DNA from 3 places in the Bacillus sp. YC2 genome. Region 2 is predicted to be linked to each of the others. Evidence: predicted binding sites of a transcription regulator. Region 2 holds the regulator's gene; each other region holds the start of a gene.
The links. The regulator LexA, encoded in region 2, represses DNA repair genes until DNA is damaged. The targets are predictions, from matches to a motif close to CGAACATATGTTCG.
Positions count from the first base shown of each region.

Region 1: a site for LexA is predicted at 3,653-3,666, ahead of KY305_RS10940 (ImmA/IrrE family metallo-endopeptidase). Genes of this name have one in related genera too.
Region 3: a site for LexA is predicted at 1,122-1,135, ahead of KY305_RS19600 (WYL domain-containing protein). Genes of this name have one in related genera too.

Region 1 covers NZ_JAHXDO010000005.1:226,146-232,116, forward strand. The annotation lists gene sdhA (succinate dehydrogenase flavoprotein subunit) at 1-1,519, shown strand, start outside; gene sdhB (succinate dehydrogenase iron-sulfur subunit) at 1,522-2,280, shown strand; gene KY305_RS10930 (acyl-CoA thioesterase) at 2,339-2,776, shown strand; gene KY305_RS10935 (helix-turn-helix domain-containing protein) at 2,896-3,075, shown strand; gene KY305_RS10940 (ImmA/IrrE family metallo-endopeptidase) at 3,087-3,563, opposite strand; gene KY305_RS10945 (hypothetical protein) at 3,712-4,479, opposite strand; gene KY305_RS10950 (helix-turn-helix domain-containing protein) at 4,906-5,313, opposite strand; gene KY305_RS10955 (helix-turn-helix domain-containing protein) at 5,479-5,721, shown strand; gene KY305_RS10960 (hypothetical protein) at 5,776-5,916, shown strand; gene KY305_RS10965 (BRO family protein) at 5,969-5,971, shown strand, end outside.
Region 2 covers NZ_JAHXDO010000011.1:36,156-42,126, reverse strand. The annotation lists gene KY305_RS16130 (YneF family protein) at 1-33, opposite strand, end outside; gene sirA (sporulation inhibitor of replication protein SirA) at 119-565, opposite strand; gene tkt (transketolase) at 719-2,722, opposite strand; gene KY305_RS16115 (DUF896 domain-containing protein) at 2,891-3,124, opposite strand; gene KY305_RS16110 (YneB family resolvase-like protein) at 3,193-3,843, opposite strand; gene yneA (cell division suppressor protein YneA) at 3,859-4,170, opposite strand; gene lexA (transcriptional repressor LexA) at 4,327-4,947, shown strand; gene KY305_RS16095 (hypothetical protein) at 5,880-5,971, shown strand, end outside.
Region 3 covers NZ_JAHXDO010000025.1:51-2,295, reverse strand. The annotation lists gene KY305_RS19610 (recombinase family protein) at 1-500, opposite strand, end outside; gene KY305_RS19605 (LexA family protein) at 642-869, opposite strand; gene KY305_RS19600 (WYL domain-containing protein) at 862-1,089, opposite strand; gene KY305_RS19595 (hypothetical protein) at 1,195-1,383, shown strand; gene KY305_RS20210 (hypothetical protein) at 1,429-1,560, opposite strand; partial or broken gene KY305_RS19590 (tetratricopeptide repeat protein) at 1,550-2,245, opposite strand, start outside.

The DNA.
Region 1 (5,971 bases), on a different contig from region 2:
TGTAAAAGCGATGTGCGAAGCGGCGCCGTCTATTATCCACTTATTGGACCGCATGGGGGTTATGTTTAACAGAACGCCGGAAGGTCTGCTTGACTTCCGCCGTTTCGGGGGTACACAGCATCACAGAACCGCATATGCGGGAGCGACGACGGGACAGCAGCTTCTGTACGCGCTGGACGAGCAGGTGCGCAGATATGAAGTTGCGGGGCTTGTCACGAAATATGAAGGCTGGGAATTCCTCGGCGCCGTTCTTGATGACGACAGAACATGCCGCGGCATCGTAGCTCAAAATCTGACCAATATGCAAATTGAGTCATTCCGTTCTGACGCCGTCATCATGGCGACCGGAGGACCGGGAATCGTGTTCGGAAAATCAACAAACAGCATGATCAATACAGGTTCTGCTGCATCTATCGTCTATCAGCAGGGTGCATACTACGCTAACGGCGAATTTATCCAAATTCACCCGACAGCGATCCCGGGCGACGATAAACTGCGTCTGATGAGTGAATCGGCCCGCGGTGAGGGCGGAAGAGTATGGACATATAAAGACGGAAAACCTTGGTATTTCCTTGAAGAAAAATATCCGGCTTACGGAAATCTCGTGCCGCGGGATATTGCGACACGCGAAATCTTTGATGTGTGCGTCAATCAAAAACTCGGCATCAACGGCGAAAATATGGTCTATCTCGATCTCTCGCATAAAGACCCGAAAGAGCTTGATGTTAAGCTTGGCGGCATTATTGAAATCTATGAAAAATTCATGGGTGACGATCCGCGCAAGCTTCCGATGAAAATCTTCCCTGCTGTCCACTATTCAATGGGCGGTCTGTGGGTCGATTACGATCAGATGACAAGCATCCGCGGACTGTTTGCAGCCGGTGAATGTGATTATTCAATGCACGGAGGAAACCGTCTAGGGGCAAACTCTCTGCTTTCCGCCATCTACGGCGGAATGGTTGCCGGGCCGAATGCAGTGAAATATGTATCAGGCCTTGAATCATCCGCAGAGGATATGCCTTCAACTCTATTTGACGCCCATGTGAAAAAAGAGGAAGAAAAATGGGCGGATATTATGAAAATGGACGGCAATGAAAATGCCTACGTGCTGCACCGTGAGCTTGGAGAATGGATGACTGCCAACGTGACGGTGGTCCGCCACAATGACAAGCTGCTGAAAACAGACGATAAGATTCAGGAGTTAATGGAACGGTATAAGAAAATCAATATCAATGATACGACAAAATGGAGCAACCAAGGCGCCATGTTCACCCGCCAGTTCTCTAATATGCTCCAGCTTGCCCGAGTCATCACACTCGGTGCATACAACCGAAATGAAAGCAGGGGAGCGCATTATAAACCTGATTTCCCTGAACGTAACGATGAGGAGTTCCTTAAAACGACGATGGCAAAACATGCCGGTGCGTTTGAAGCGCCGGAGTTTCATTATCAGGATGTCGACGTTTCATTGATTGCGCCCCGCAAACGCGATTACTCGAAGAAGAAGGTGGCGAAATAATCATGAGTGAGAAAAAGATACGGTTTATTATCACCCGCCAGGATACGCCTGAAAGCACGCCATACGATGAAGAATTTGAAATCAATTACCGTCCGAATCTGAACGTCATTTCTGCGCTGATGGAAATCCGCAGAAACCCTGTCAACGCAAAAGGGGAAAAGACTACCCCCGTGGCTTGGGACATGAACTGTCTTGAAGAAGTATGCGGCGCATGCTCCATGGTCATCAACGGAAAACCGCGCCAATCATGTACGGCGCTTATCGATAAGCTGGAACAGCCGATCCGCCTGAAACCGATGAAAACATTCCCGGTTGTCCGTGACCTGCAGGTTGACCGCAGCCGAATGTTTGATTCGCTGAAAAAAGTCAAAGCGTGGGTGCCGATTGACGGGACTTACGATTTGGGACCGGGACCGAGAATGCCGGAAAAACGCCGCCAATGGGCATATGAATTGTCAAAATGTATGACATGCGGCGTTTGCCTGGAAGCCTGCCCGAACGTCAACAGCAAATCTAAATTCATGGGGCCTGCTCCAATGTCGCAAGTGCGTCTCTTTAACGCTCATCCGACAGGAGCAATGAACAAGTCCGAACGTTTAGAAGCCCTAATGACAGATGGCGGTCTCGGGGACTGCGGAAACTCACAAAACTGTGTCCAATCCTGCCCGAAAGGTATTCCGCTGACGACTTCAATCGCTGCGTTAAACAGAGATACCAATTTACAGGCATTCCGCAATTTCTTCGGAAGCGACAGAGTATAAGAAAGAGAAAACAGCCTCTTCCGCACGGGAGAGGTTTTTTTATAAGGAGCTGAAGGTTATGAAAAAACCGTCTTATATCGACATGCCGTTTGAAGAATGGAGAAAGTCGTTCTCGTTTTTTACCGAGGTCTCAGTACGTTTTTCAGAAACGGATATGTTTGGCCATATGAATAATGTAACCCCTTTCGTTTATTTCGAAGAAGCGCGGATTTCCTACTTCAAACAGCGCCGCATCAAGGCGGAGAACACAGAAACGATCACGGTTGTTGCAAGCCAGCAATGTGATTATATGCGCCAGGTCATGCCATATGAAAATCTGCGGATCTATGTCAAAACAAGCACGGCCGGAAACGCGTCCGTCACCCTTCATTATCTGGGGGAAAATGAATCAGGCCAGCCATGCTTTACCGGTTCCGTCGTGATGGTCCAAGTATCCAAAAAAAGCGGCAAAGCCGTCAGCTGGACGGAGGAAGAGAAAGGAATGCTGCTCTCCTGAACGAATAACTATTTCTCTTAGAGACGTCACCTCCAATGCGCTCCTTACATATGATATCTTGACTATATAAACCCATTCGTTTAGATTCGCTCTCACCTTAGCAAGGAGGGTTACAATACTTGAAGGAGAAAGAATTTCAATCAAAGCCGCTGCTAACAAAAAGAGAAAGAGAAGTATTCGAATTGCTCGTTCAAGACAAGACAACAAAGGAGATTGCAAGCGAGCTGTTTATCAGTGAAAAAACTGTACGGAATCACATTTCAAATGAGATGCATACCTGTTGCAAACAAAGAGCCTGAAAAGGCTCTTCTTATATGATCAGCCTGGCTTTGTTTAAGTACATATTTAAGCGGATATAGGCAAATGATTCAGGCACTTTGAATATGTCGGCAATGACCTGCGCCGCGAAGTATTGGTTCTGAGGGATTTCAATTAGCCGGAGCATGAATGTAGGAATGCAGAAATGATATGCAAAATAATTCGCCTGACACTCTAAATATTCCTTCCAATAAATCGGCATGATCTTATCGTTATTTACATGTCTGAGCTCGTGACAGACCTCATGAGAAAAATCAAGCCATTGTTCTTTTCTGGATTTTCGGGAATCTAAAGAAATGGTGAACATTCCATTAAAGCGCAGCGCAAAACTGGTTACAGGATTGTAGACGATCAAAATATCCAGTGCATGAGCAATATGATCAATATTGATGTCAGCAGGATTGAGAATGTTTATTTCTCTATATAGCCTTTCAATCCAATCTTCCAGATGACTTTTTGTATATACCAAGATGAACGCCCCCTTAAATGTGTGGAAATTAAAATTTGTACAATCTCCCTATGATAAATGTGTCCAATAGCCTATTGAAAAAAATGGATCAAACATACGTTCTATTTTAAGCGAAAAAGAAATGCCCCCGCAAGAGGGCAATTGTATTTTAATAGTTTGGTACATTCGCTTTTAGGTCAGCATGGTCTACTTCTTTTACTTTTTTAGTTGGTAAACTTGGCACAGACATATCTATGCTTGTTTCTTGTTTAGGCTTTATTACAGTATGATCATCGGAGCTGAGGAACAAAGCACCGAGGAACTTATTGTTTTTATCATACAGCCCAGCTGTCGCTTGTATATCTGTTGCCTCTTTGCCAGAATCATTCTTTAAAGAACCAGTTACACTAATGCTGCCGCCCCAGTCATCAGTTTTCAAAACTTTTGTTTTGCTTGCTTTGAGTTCATTTACACCAGTTTCAAAAGCGGAAGGCGCTACTTCAACTTTAATATCTTTTAAACCGGAAATATCGTCGTTCGCGTCTTCATCAATACCAAGGTAAGCCACTTCTCCCGGTTTTATTACTGAAGGAGCGAGGTTTCTGTACATTGAATTAGCCTGTGTAACTCTAAGTGCTTCCCCTTTGTCGTTCAGATAGGTGATTTTTGTGTTCGAAACATCTACAGTGGTATCACCTGTGTTTTTAATTACTGCATACGAGCTTACCTTTGGTGAGCCGCCGACTGATTCATCATTCCATTTATAAAAGACCTTATCTACCACATCAACTTTCGTTTTTTCCGTCTTTGTTTCAGCCGAAGTCTCTTTTGTGCTTTCTTTGGTAGTAGTAGATGCATCTGAATTTGATTTACCACCGCATGCAGCTAGTGAAAAACTTAATGTTAATGCCCCGATACCTAACAACCATTTTTTCAAAGCAATTTCCCCTTTTTATAGAAATGAATACACTTTATTTATATCGGCAGAAGCCGGATTTTTCTTTATAAAAGCGGCAATTTTCTTTCCTATAAGCGCTTTTCAATGCGATTTAACACCGTAATTTCCTCTGATTTTTTTGGTACTACTCTGGTATACCATTGGGACACGGAAGGAACACCATTGGGACACGGGGTATTTCGCGAACCCTTGGTAAACGCGGGTTTGTGTACTTGTAAAATTTAACATTGGGATTCGAATTGTCTTACATTAGTTTCCGTTCGTTTTTGTTGGGTTTCTTCTATTAGATAACTAAATAACTAAAGATAACTAAAATAACAAAGACGTCGTTTTTTTATAAACAGAGGATCGGCTTATCAAAGTGATGAAGTTATATAATTATTTGTGTCACTACAGACTAAAAAATCAACTTTCATCAGTTGGCTTGTCCGGTTTATATTTGTTGTTGCGAATATCCCCAGGCTTGCGGCCTATTTCTAATTGTTGCGCAATTATCTTCTGTGCTGCCTTTAGGATGGAATCAGTGATCTTACCGTCAGCAGCGGCAATTAATGTGTCAGGGTCCTCTAAAATCTTCAGAGCCTCATCTTCAAAGACTTTCTTTTTTATTTCTGGAGGTTCATCTCTAAGCAGATAATCTGTTGTTACCTCAAAAAAATCGGCTATTTTAATTAGAGTGTCATAATCAGGTTGTCTGAATCCCCTCTCGTAATTAGATAAATTTTGATGAGGTATATTAAGTTTTTCCGCAAGGGCTTTTTGCGTTAAGTTTGTCTTTTCTCTCAACCCACGAATTCGTGCTCCTAGAGCCATAATTATTCCTCCATGTATTAACCTTACTTTCTTCAAATTGTACATTATTCTTCAATATGAGTAAAAAAAATAAACAAAAAGTATATTTTTTGTTGACATATACGTTTTGAAGAATTAATATGTGATTAAGAGTTCTTCGAATCGTATAAAAGAGAGGTGAGCATTATGAAAGTAAATGAAAAACTAAGAACGATTAGGCAAGCAAAAGGGATAACCCAAAAATTTGTCGCTGAAAGTCTTGAAATCCCTATTGCTACTTATAACGGGTATGAATTGGGACGCAGAAAAATTCATGTTGAATTACTTAAAGATATTGCAAAAGTATTGGATGAACCAATTCAAAATTTTTTTGAGAACAAAATATACGAATCGAAGAATAATGAAAGCCGAAGAACAAACACAGCATAATTCCATGGGTAGTCCATCTGTCCAACTTGAATACACTGTCGTGAGGTGAGCGCAATGGCTAAACAAACAAAGACTAAAACAACAAACATCAAAATCGGCAAAGAGTATTACGGAACAATGGACAGAGAAGAATGCTTCCGTAAAGCTCTGGAACCGTATTTCACTTCTAAAAAAGACCTGAAGTTAAACGCTTAAAATTTTCTGCTTCACCTTTTTTTGGTGGACAAGCAAAGGAGGCCACAACAACATG
Region 2 (5,971 bases):
AACGCCCACTAGGATGCCAACCCATAAAGTCATTTTATTTCCTCCTTCATGTTGTCTAGTTTAAAGTGTACTAAACCAAATGCTATTATACAACATTTACATCTCTTTTTCTTCGGTTTTAGACAAAATTTCTTTCCTTGACCGGATTTAACCACCCATACCGCCGCGTTCTAAAATCCATAGCAAGAAAGCACGGACTGATTTTACGGAGAATCTCAAAGAAAATCGTTTCTGCCTCATAATCTCCGGATGCCGCAATCTCAATCAAGTTTTCTTTCATCATAAAAGAGGCATGGCCCTTTGCTTTCGGCAGAGTCAGTCGGTAAATCGAATCCAAACGGCTGTAACTCACACGATTTAAATGCAGCTGCAGACGCTGATGCATATGTAATACCGGAATCGGTTCTGTTATATATTGAATTTGCTTTTCAATCATTTGATATTGCTGGGGTGTTAGATTCGTCCAATGATAGTCTTGAAACAGCTCAAACATAGCGGTTTCCCGCCCGAAATAGTGGTTCGCAAACTCATCCTTGATCAGGTACGTATAGTAATGACGTTCCATTTCCTCATCCCCTTTTACAGCACTTCATTTATTGCTCTCTATTATACAAAAGAAGAAAAGAAAGAATTGTCTATTACTGTTACGGCGCCCCTTCTATTTTTGTCGTATATACATGAAAAAGAGGATGATTTGACTCATCCTCTTTTGTCAGCATTATTTGTTTACTAGTTTCTTCACGCGGTCAGCCACGTTTTCTGCTGTAAAACCGTATTCCTTCATAATTGTTTCTCCCGGAGCGGAAGCGCCAAAGCGGTCAATTCCGAGAACCTCTCCGTCAAGGCCGGTGAATTTGCCCCATCCGAATGAAGAGCCCATTTCAATCGCAAGACGTTTTGTCACATTCGGCGGAAGCACGCTGTTTTTGTACTCTGCAGATTGTTTTTCAAAACGATCCCAGCTCGGCATGCTGACTACTGATACTTGAATGTTTTCTTCAGCAAGCTTGGCCTGTGCTTCAATCGCAAGCCCGACTTCAGATCCTGTAGCTAAAAGAAGAGCATCCGGTGAATCCGTTTGAGCTTTAGATACGACATACGCTCCTTTTTCTACTCCTGTTGCCGCTTCATCAGCCGACTGATCGATGGTAGGCAGATTTTGACGTGTCAGCACAAGCGCCGTCGGATGATCTTTGCTTTGAACTGCGAGCTTCCAGGCAGCCGCAGTCTCATTTCCGTCAGCAGGTCTGATAACGGAAAGATTCGGAAGCGCTCGTAAAGAAGCAAGCTGCTCAATCGGTTCGTGAGTAGGACCGTCCTCACCTACTGCAATGCTGTCATGTGTGAAAACATATGTCACAGGGAGCCCCATTAATGAAGCAAGACGAATCGCCGGTCTTAAATAATCGGAGAATACAAAGAATGTACCGCCGAAGACGCGAAGGCCGCCGTGAAGAGCCATTCCGTTTAAGGCTGCTCCCATGGCAAATTCACGAACACCGAACCAGAAATTTTTGCCGGAGTAGTCTTTTGCCGTACAGTCTCCCGCATTTTTTATTGTCGTTTTGTTTGAGCCTGCTAAATCCGCAGATCCTCCGACAAAGAAAGGAACTTTTTTAGCGATGCCGTTCAGAACCTCACCAGAAGACGCTCGTGAAGCAAGGCTGCTTCCTTTTTCATAAACCGGAACCTCTTGATCCCAGTCTTTCGGAAGTTCACCTTTGATGCCGAGTGACAGCTCTTCCGCAAGCTCAGGATATTTTTCTTGATAAGCGGAGAACAGCTCATTCCATTCCTGTTCTTTTTTCTCTCCGGCTTCTTTAACAGCTTTATGGAAATGCTCATACACTTCTTCTGGAACATGGAAATCCTCTTCAAATGTCCAAGCATATGCTTCTTTCGTCAGCTTGCTCTCCTCTTTTCCTAGCGGAGCACCGTGAACGCCTGATGTGCCCGCACGGTTTGGAGAACCGAATCCGATTGTTGTTTTCACTTCGATTAATGTCGGTTTTGTATCATTTTGGCGCGCTTTTTCAATCGCCGCCGTCAATTCATTAATATTGTTTCCGTCCTCTACATAAAGGACTTCCCAATTCATAGCTTCAAAACGCTGTTTGACATTTTCAGAGAAAGAGCGGTCTAAATCGCCGTCTAAAGAAATGTCATTAGAATCGTACAGTACGATAAGCCGGCCTAATTGAAGATGGCCTGCAAGCGAAGCAGCTTCAGAAGAGATACCTTCCATCAGATCGCCGTCACCGCAAATGCCGTATGTATAATGATCAACCACGTTGAATGAATCACGGTTATATGTTTCAGCCAAATGGCGTTCAGCCAGCGCCATGCCGACTGCCATAGCGATACCCTGACCAAGAGGCCCAGTCGTTGCGTCTACACCTGCCGTATGTCCGAACTCCGGATGTCCCGGTGTTTTGCTTCCCCATTGGCGGAATTGTTTGAGATCGTCAATGCTGAGATCATATCCGCTCAAGTGCAGCATGCTGTATAAAAGCATTGAGCCGTGTCCAGCAGATAATACAAAGCGGTCGCGGTTAAACCAGCTCGGATTCTGCGGATTCACATTCATAAAATTCGTCCATAATGTGTAAGCCATCGGCGCAGCCCCCATCGGCATGCCCGGATGTCCGGAATTTGCTTTTTCAATAGCGTCTATAGATAGTGTACGTATGGTGGCAACTGATTTCTTTTCAATTGTATCCATCATAATCCCCTTCCTTATTGTTGTACCCTTTCATCATAAAGCGATGCCGACTTTTTCTCAACTCTTTCAGCTTAAATTTGAGATAAACTTGTTGAATTTTGTCGTAAAGCAAGGTTTGGTATTAGTATATACGAAAAAAGAATACGATATTGCCGTATTCTTTCTTTTTTAATGAAGTTTATTATTTTGTTGTTCTCTTTTTAATTTTTCTGGAGTGACGTCATTGCCTTCCGGATCAATGATTTTTACGCTTTTTAATGTATTTTTCATTGAAGAGCGGAAGCCTTTCAGATACTCTTGGCGCAGCTTTTGCTGTTCCGCTTTTTCCTCATCTGTTATCGTGTTTGCCTTTGCTTTTTGAGCCAGTTCGTTAATTCTCGCAATTTTTTCTTTAGAAATCATAATAAGCTCCTTTGGTGCGTGTTGATTATATACTACTAAATCATGGTGTGTTTTACAACTGATGCACGTCAGCTGTCCTCTTTGTCCTGTGTATATTCCTGAAAGCGCCGGTGAACCGTGGCTTTTGACACATCATAGCCGAAACCTCTTAAGGTGGCTGCGATCTCTGCAAAGGTGAGCTTATTGGCTCTGAGCCGGACAATTTCTGAAATAGGGACCTCTATCTTATCTTTCCCGCTGTTTTCATGTCTGTTTTTTAAGTTCCGCTCAGGTTTATAGCCGTTTTTGACCGCTCTTTTCATACCGCGCCTGATTTTCATATTATGAATCTTTCTTTGATATTCCTCAACAATACTGACTATTTCAAGCACCATCGAATCGGCTTCTGAAAGTTCAAGTTCTCCTTTATGGGCTGTCGTATAAATTTTTACGCTTTCCCTATAGATACAGTGCAAAAGCGCGATTTTGGCATTTCCCCTGCCGAGCCTTGTTTCGTCCTGCACCAATATCGCATCAATGTCTGATTTTTTAATTTCATCAAGCATTTCAAATACCCCGTCACGGTCCATTTCATAACCGCTGGCTTTTTCAGAAATGACTTTTACGACTTCCATGCCGTTTGCTGCTGCGATCTCACTAAGCTCCTCTTCTTGTCTTTTTAAAGACGTTTGCTGCTGTTCTTTGTTTGTGCTTACACGGGCATAAATGAGCGCCTTCATTTCTCTCTGTCCTCTCTATTTGACGATTGCCAGCTGATACGCGGCCGGATGCTCCTTCTTCAAAGGAAGAATCAGCTCGTCTCCCGGTTTTATATCAGCGGTTTGGAGATGGTTATTCTCCGTCACCCATTCAATGAAATCCTCTTTATCGATCTTTTTCTTCTCAGCCACATGATCTGCAAGTGACCACAGTGTATCGCCGTCCTGAACTTTTATTTTAACATACTGGCCAAGCCCTTGATCGCTGCCCGCACAAGAGACAAGTAAAATAGCAGCGCCTAAAATCGCAGTGAACAGACCGACAAATATGATAGATTCTTTAGCCATCAAAACAACCTCCAATAAGAATGTTTGTTCGCTTTTCATATCACTCAGTATATACGAACAAACGTTTCTGTCAATCGTTTTTTTCGAACCTATGTTTGTACTGTCAGGAAAATCATGCTATAATCTACTTAAAATCGACGTTTTGAGGTGCGAAAAATGACGAAGCTATCAAAAAGGCAACTTGATATCCTGCGATTTATTAAAGAAGAAGTCAAAACTAAAGGGTATCCGCCTTCTGTAAGAGAGATTGGAGAAGCTGTAGGACTGGCCTCCAGTTCAACCGTCCATGGGCATTTGGCGCGGTTGGAGACAAAAGGTCTGATCAGACGGGATCCTACTAAACCGAGGGCGATAGAGGTATTGGATGAAGAAGAAGTTCAAATACCGAAAAGCCAGGTCGTAAACGTTCCCGTTATCGGAAAAGTAACAGCTGGAATGCCGATTACGGCCGTTGAAAATATCGACGAATATTTCCCTCTTCCGGATCGCATGGTTCCCCCGGGTGAACATGTGTTTATGTTAGAAATTATGGGTGAAAGTATGATTGACGCCGGCATTTTTGACAAAGACTACGTCATTGTCAAACAGCAAAATACGGCGAATAACGGAGAAATCGTCGTGGCTATGACTGAAGATGATGAAGCGACGGTCAAGCGCTTCTATAAAGAAGAGAATTACGTGCGTCTGCAGCCGGAAAATCCGACGATGGAACCGATTATCCTGCAAAATGTAAGTATTCTCGGAAAAGTCATCGGCGTATTCAGAACCGTTCATTGATTCTATTAAACTTACATTATTTTAAAAACCCCTTTTTTGAAAAGGGGTTTTTCATTGTATAAAAAACAGGTTCGTCCTGGCTTGGAAACGAACCTGCTAAGGAGGAAAAACTTACATCATGCTTACATCCTTATTATCCAACATTTTGGTTTTGAAATCAACTAATAATGTTTCTTGAAGGAAACTTTTTTACCGAGGTGCAGTCTTTATTGATTTGATCGGGGGAATCATCAATGTTTTATGCAGTTTTTATTGAGCGGCGAATATTTTTAAATATGAAAATTTAGTACATAGTACAATAAGTATCTAATCACCGAAGCATTGTTTACAAACAGCGGAGTTCGTTTTTTTAATCAAAATGATAATATCCCGCGCCGTAAAATCCTTTTATATGTGCTGGTTCACAAAGGTTTGAAGCGCTTTCGATTAATATTCTGTATTTATGGTATGGATCAATCATTTTTTATCCTCAGCACTGAGGTTTAACCAGCTGCCGCTGAAGATTTTAGCACTTAATGTATAAAAATTTCGTTCGCTTCGTATTTAACCCGCATGAAGAGCTATTCAAAATTGTGAACTTGTATCCTAAAAAATAATCGTCAGCTGTAACAGTCCCGGGGTCATCAATATAAAACTCCTTAGCATCTCCATCCAATGTAAAACTCCTTAGCATCTCCATCCAATGTAAAACTCGTTTTCAATTCAAAGTCAGTTGTAGCGGCACTAACAGACTGTATTCCGCAAAAAAGACAAAAAAACAGCAATTACTATCCATATTTTTTTCAATGCCCCCCCTTTTTTACGTATTTTAACTTTCGGTTTTTATCAGGTCTATTCACATTTTACAAAAAATACACCATCCGCCCACAAAATACCAGTTTAAACCATTCAGTTTTGCTTACAATACGTTTTAATAGTGCTAAACGAAAGGGATGAAGATTTTGAATGGGCTTCATGAGACATTAGAGCTTCACGAACTGCTTGTTTTTAAAAATCTTTGCCTGACAAAATCGTCCACGATGAC
Region 3 (2,245 bases), on a different contig from region 2:
CGTCTTGCTTTTGCTGCGAGCGCGCTACTTGCTGAAACCGATATTGTCTGTGGGTATTGAGCAGCGAACATGGAAAACATTTCGAACTTCATTGAATTTTTTCCTTCATATAAACTGTCATATCCCTCTTCCAGCGTAACTACACGAACACCGTGCGCCAGCAAAACCTCTTTTATATCCAGCGCATCCTTCAGATCCCTCGCAAGCCGGCTGATGGATTTGAATACAACCATTTTCAACTTGTGATTCGTGGCTTTGTTTAAAATTAGTTGCATGGCTTTACGGTCGAGAAGAATTGTTCCGCTTATACCATCGTCCAGCTGGATAGCCTCGTCTTTCCATTCATAGTTGTTTTTTTCAATCCAATGATGGCATATGTCAATCTGGTTTTGTATGGATGTTGTTTGGCTATCCTTTTCAGACGAAACCCTTGCATAAACCGCATAGGGATAATCTTCATATCTGATCAATTCCTCTGTATTTTTTTCTTCAAAAAACAAAATATCACCCCGTTTGCAAAAGGTACATTTTTCAAAATTATATCATAATGGTTGCGGGCAGCCTACAATTTTTACGAACGTCAGTTCTTGTCCAATTCGTAGGACTGGCCGGAAAAAGGTGCAGTCAATAGAAAAAGAGCTTCAGGGTTGCTGAGCTCTTTTTTCTAATTTCAGCGTACGCGGGCAACCATTCTGCCACGTTATGTAATTCTTATCCTTTAATTTGTCCAGCAGGCCTTTCACTGTGCTGGTAGAGCTTAAACCGAGGTCTTCCATCAATTCTCTATAAGTCGGCGCCACTCCGTACTCATTAATGAAATTTATGATTGCTTGCAGCGTTTCAGCTTGTCTTTTCGTAATGTCACGCATGATTCCTTACCCCTTTTTTATAGTTAGACGGGACAACAGCAAGAATATTGTCTATCCTGAATGTTTTTGTCTGTCTACTCGTAAAACAAAATGCCCGAATGTAATTCTGTGTTATCTGATGAACTATAATTGCTCTTTTTGAGACTGTTCCATCAGCTTTTATATAAATCATGTCCAGTGCTGATTTTTCATTTAACGAACGATTTAACAATGCTTTCATGCTGCCCCCTCCTTCTTTACTATTATTTTATACGAACTTTTGTTCTGTTTCAAGTTGAAAAGGGAATGTTTGTTCTGGTATTATTTACTCAAGGAGGCAATTGAATTGAATGATTTTGAACGAAAAGTGTATCGGATTATTTTTAATATGACCCACTTCGGAAAAAATCCCTCGCTGGATCAACTGAAGAGAAAAACTGGGAAGGATGAACGTGCTATACGGGAAGCTGTTAAGAATCTTATGAGGCAGCGCATATTGAGGTGGGATAAGAAAAAGAACAAATGGATTTTTTGACGCATTATAATAAGGAAATAAAAAAACCTCTTCCGAAGAAAAGGCTCATGTTTGAAGGCGATCAGAAGCAATTTGAATGGTATCTGTTGTTTGTTTTTCCACTGAGTTGATTCCGAATCCGCACACTAAAGTCAATGACAGCCCCAGAATAATGAAGACGCTTTTTTTAAAATTCATACAGGCACTCTCCCCTTTGAATTTGTGTTTGCGTATCAACCATTTTTTTATGATAAAAAAAGGATGTTTCAAACTCCCTTGAATCTGCATAAACAGAAGCAGTCTCACAGGCAATATCCTCGACATATGAATAATTTTTATTCTTCTCCAGGTATTCTATCGTTTCATTAACTCCCTGCTGATCTACTGCATCTACATAAAGGGCCTTTAGGTACCCCTGTAACTTTTCGAATAACTTATCCCCTTGGTATACGGCGGCCGATAGTCCTTTCTTACTCGCTTGGATTCCCTCTGACATTTTCCCCTGTTTAAAAAGAAACTTCGCATAAGAAAATAAGGAATGCGGCAAGTTGCTCAGCTTTGCTTTTTCTGTTATCTCTACTGCTTGCCTTAAAAAGATTTCCGCCTGTTCGTAGTCGCCTCTATCCCCAAAGTTTGTGCCCAAATTATAAAGAGCAGAACTAATCAACCTTCTATTATCTAACTCTTTTGATAATTCAAGAGCTTTTTCAAGATGCGGCTGACTTTTCTCATAACGTTTAAAATCAATATAATTCCCTGATATGACGAATAGACACTGAACCTTTCGCACCTTATAAAGCTCATACTGATTATAAATGTCCAACGCTTGTTTGACATGGTGCATTGATACATGACTTTGTTTCATACCGTAATAAGCTTCTGC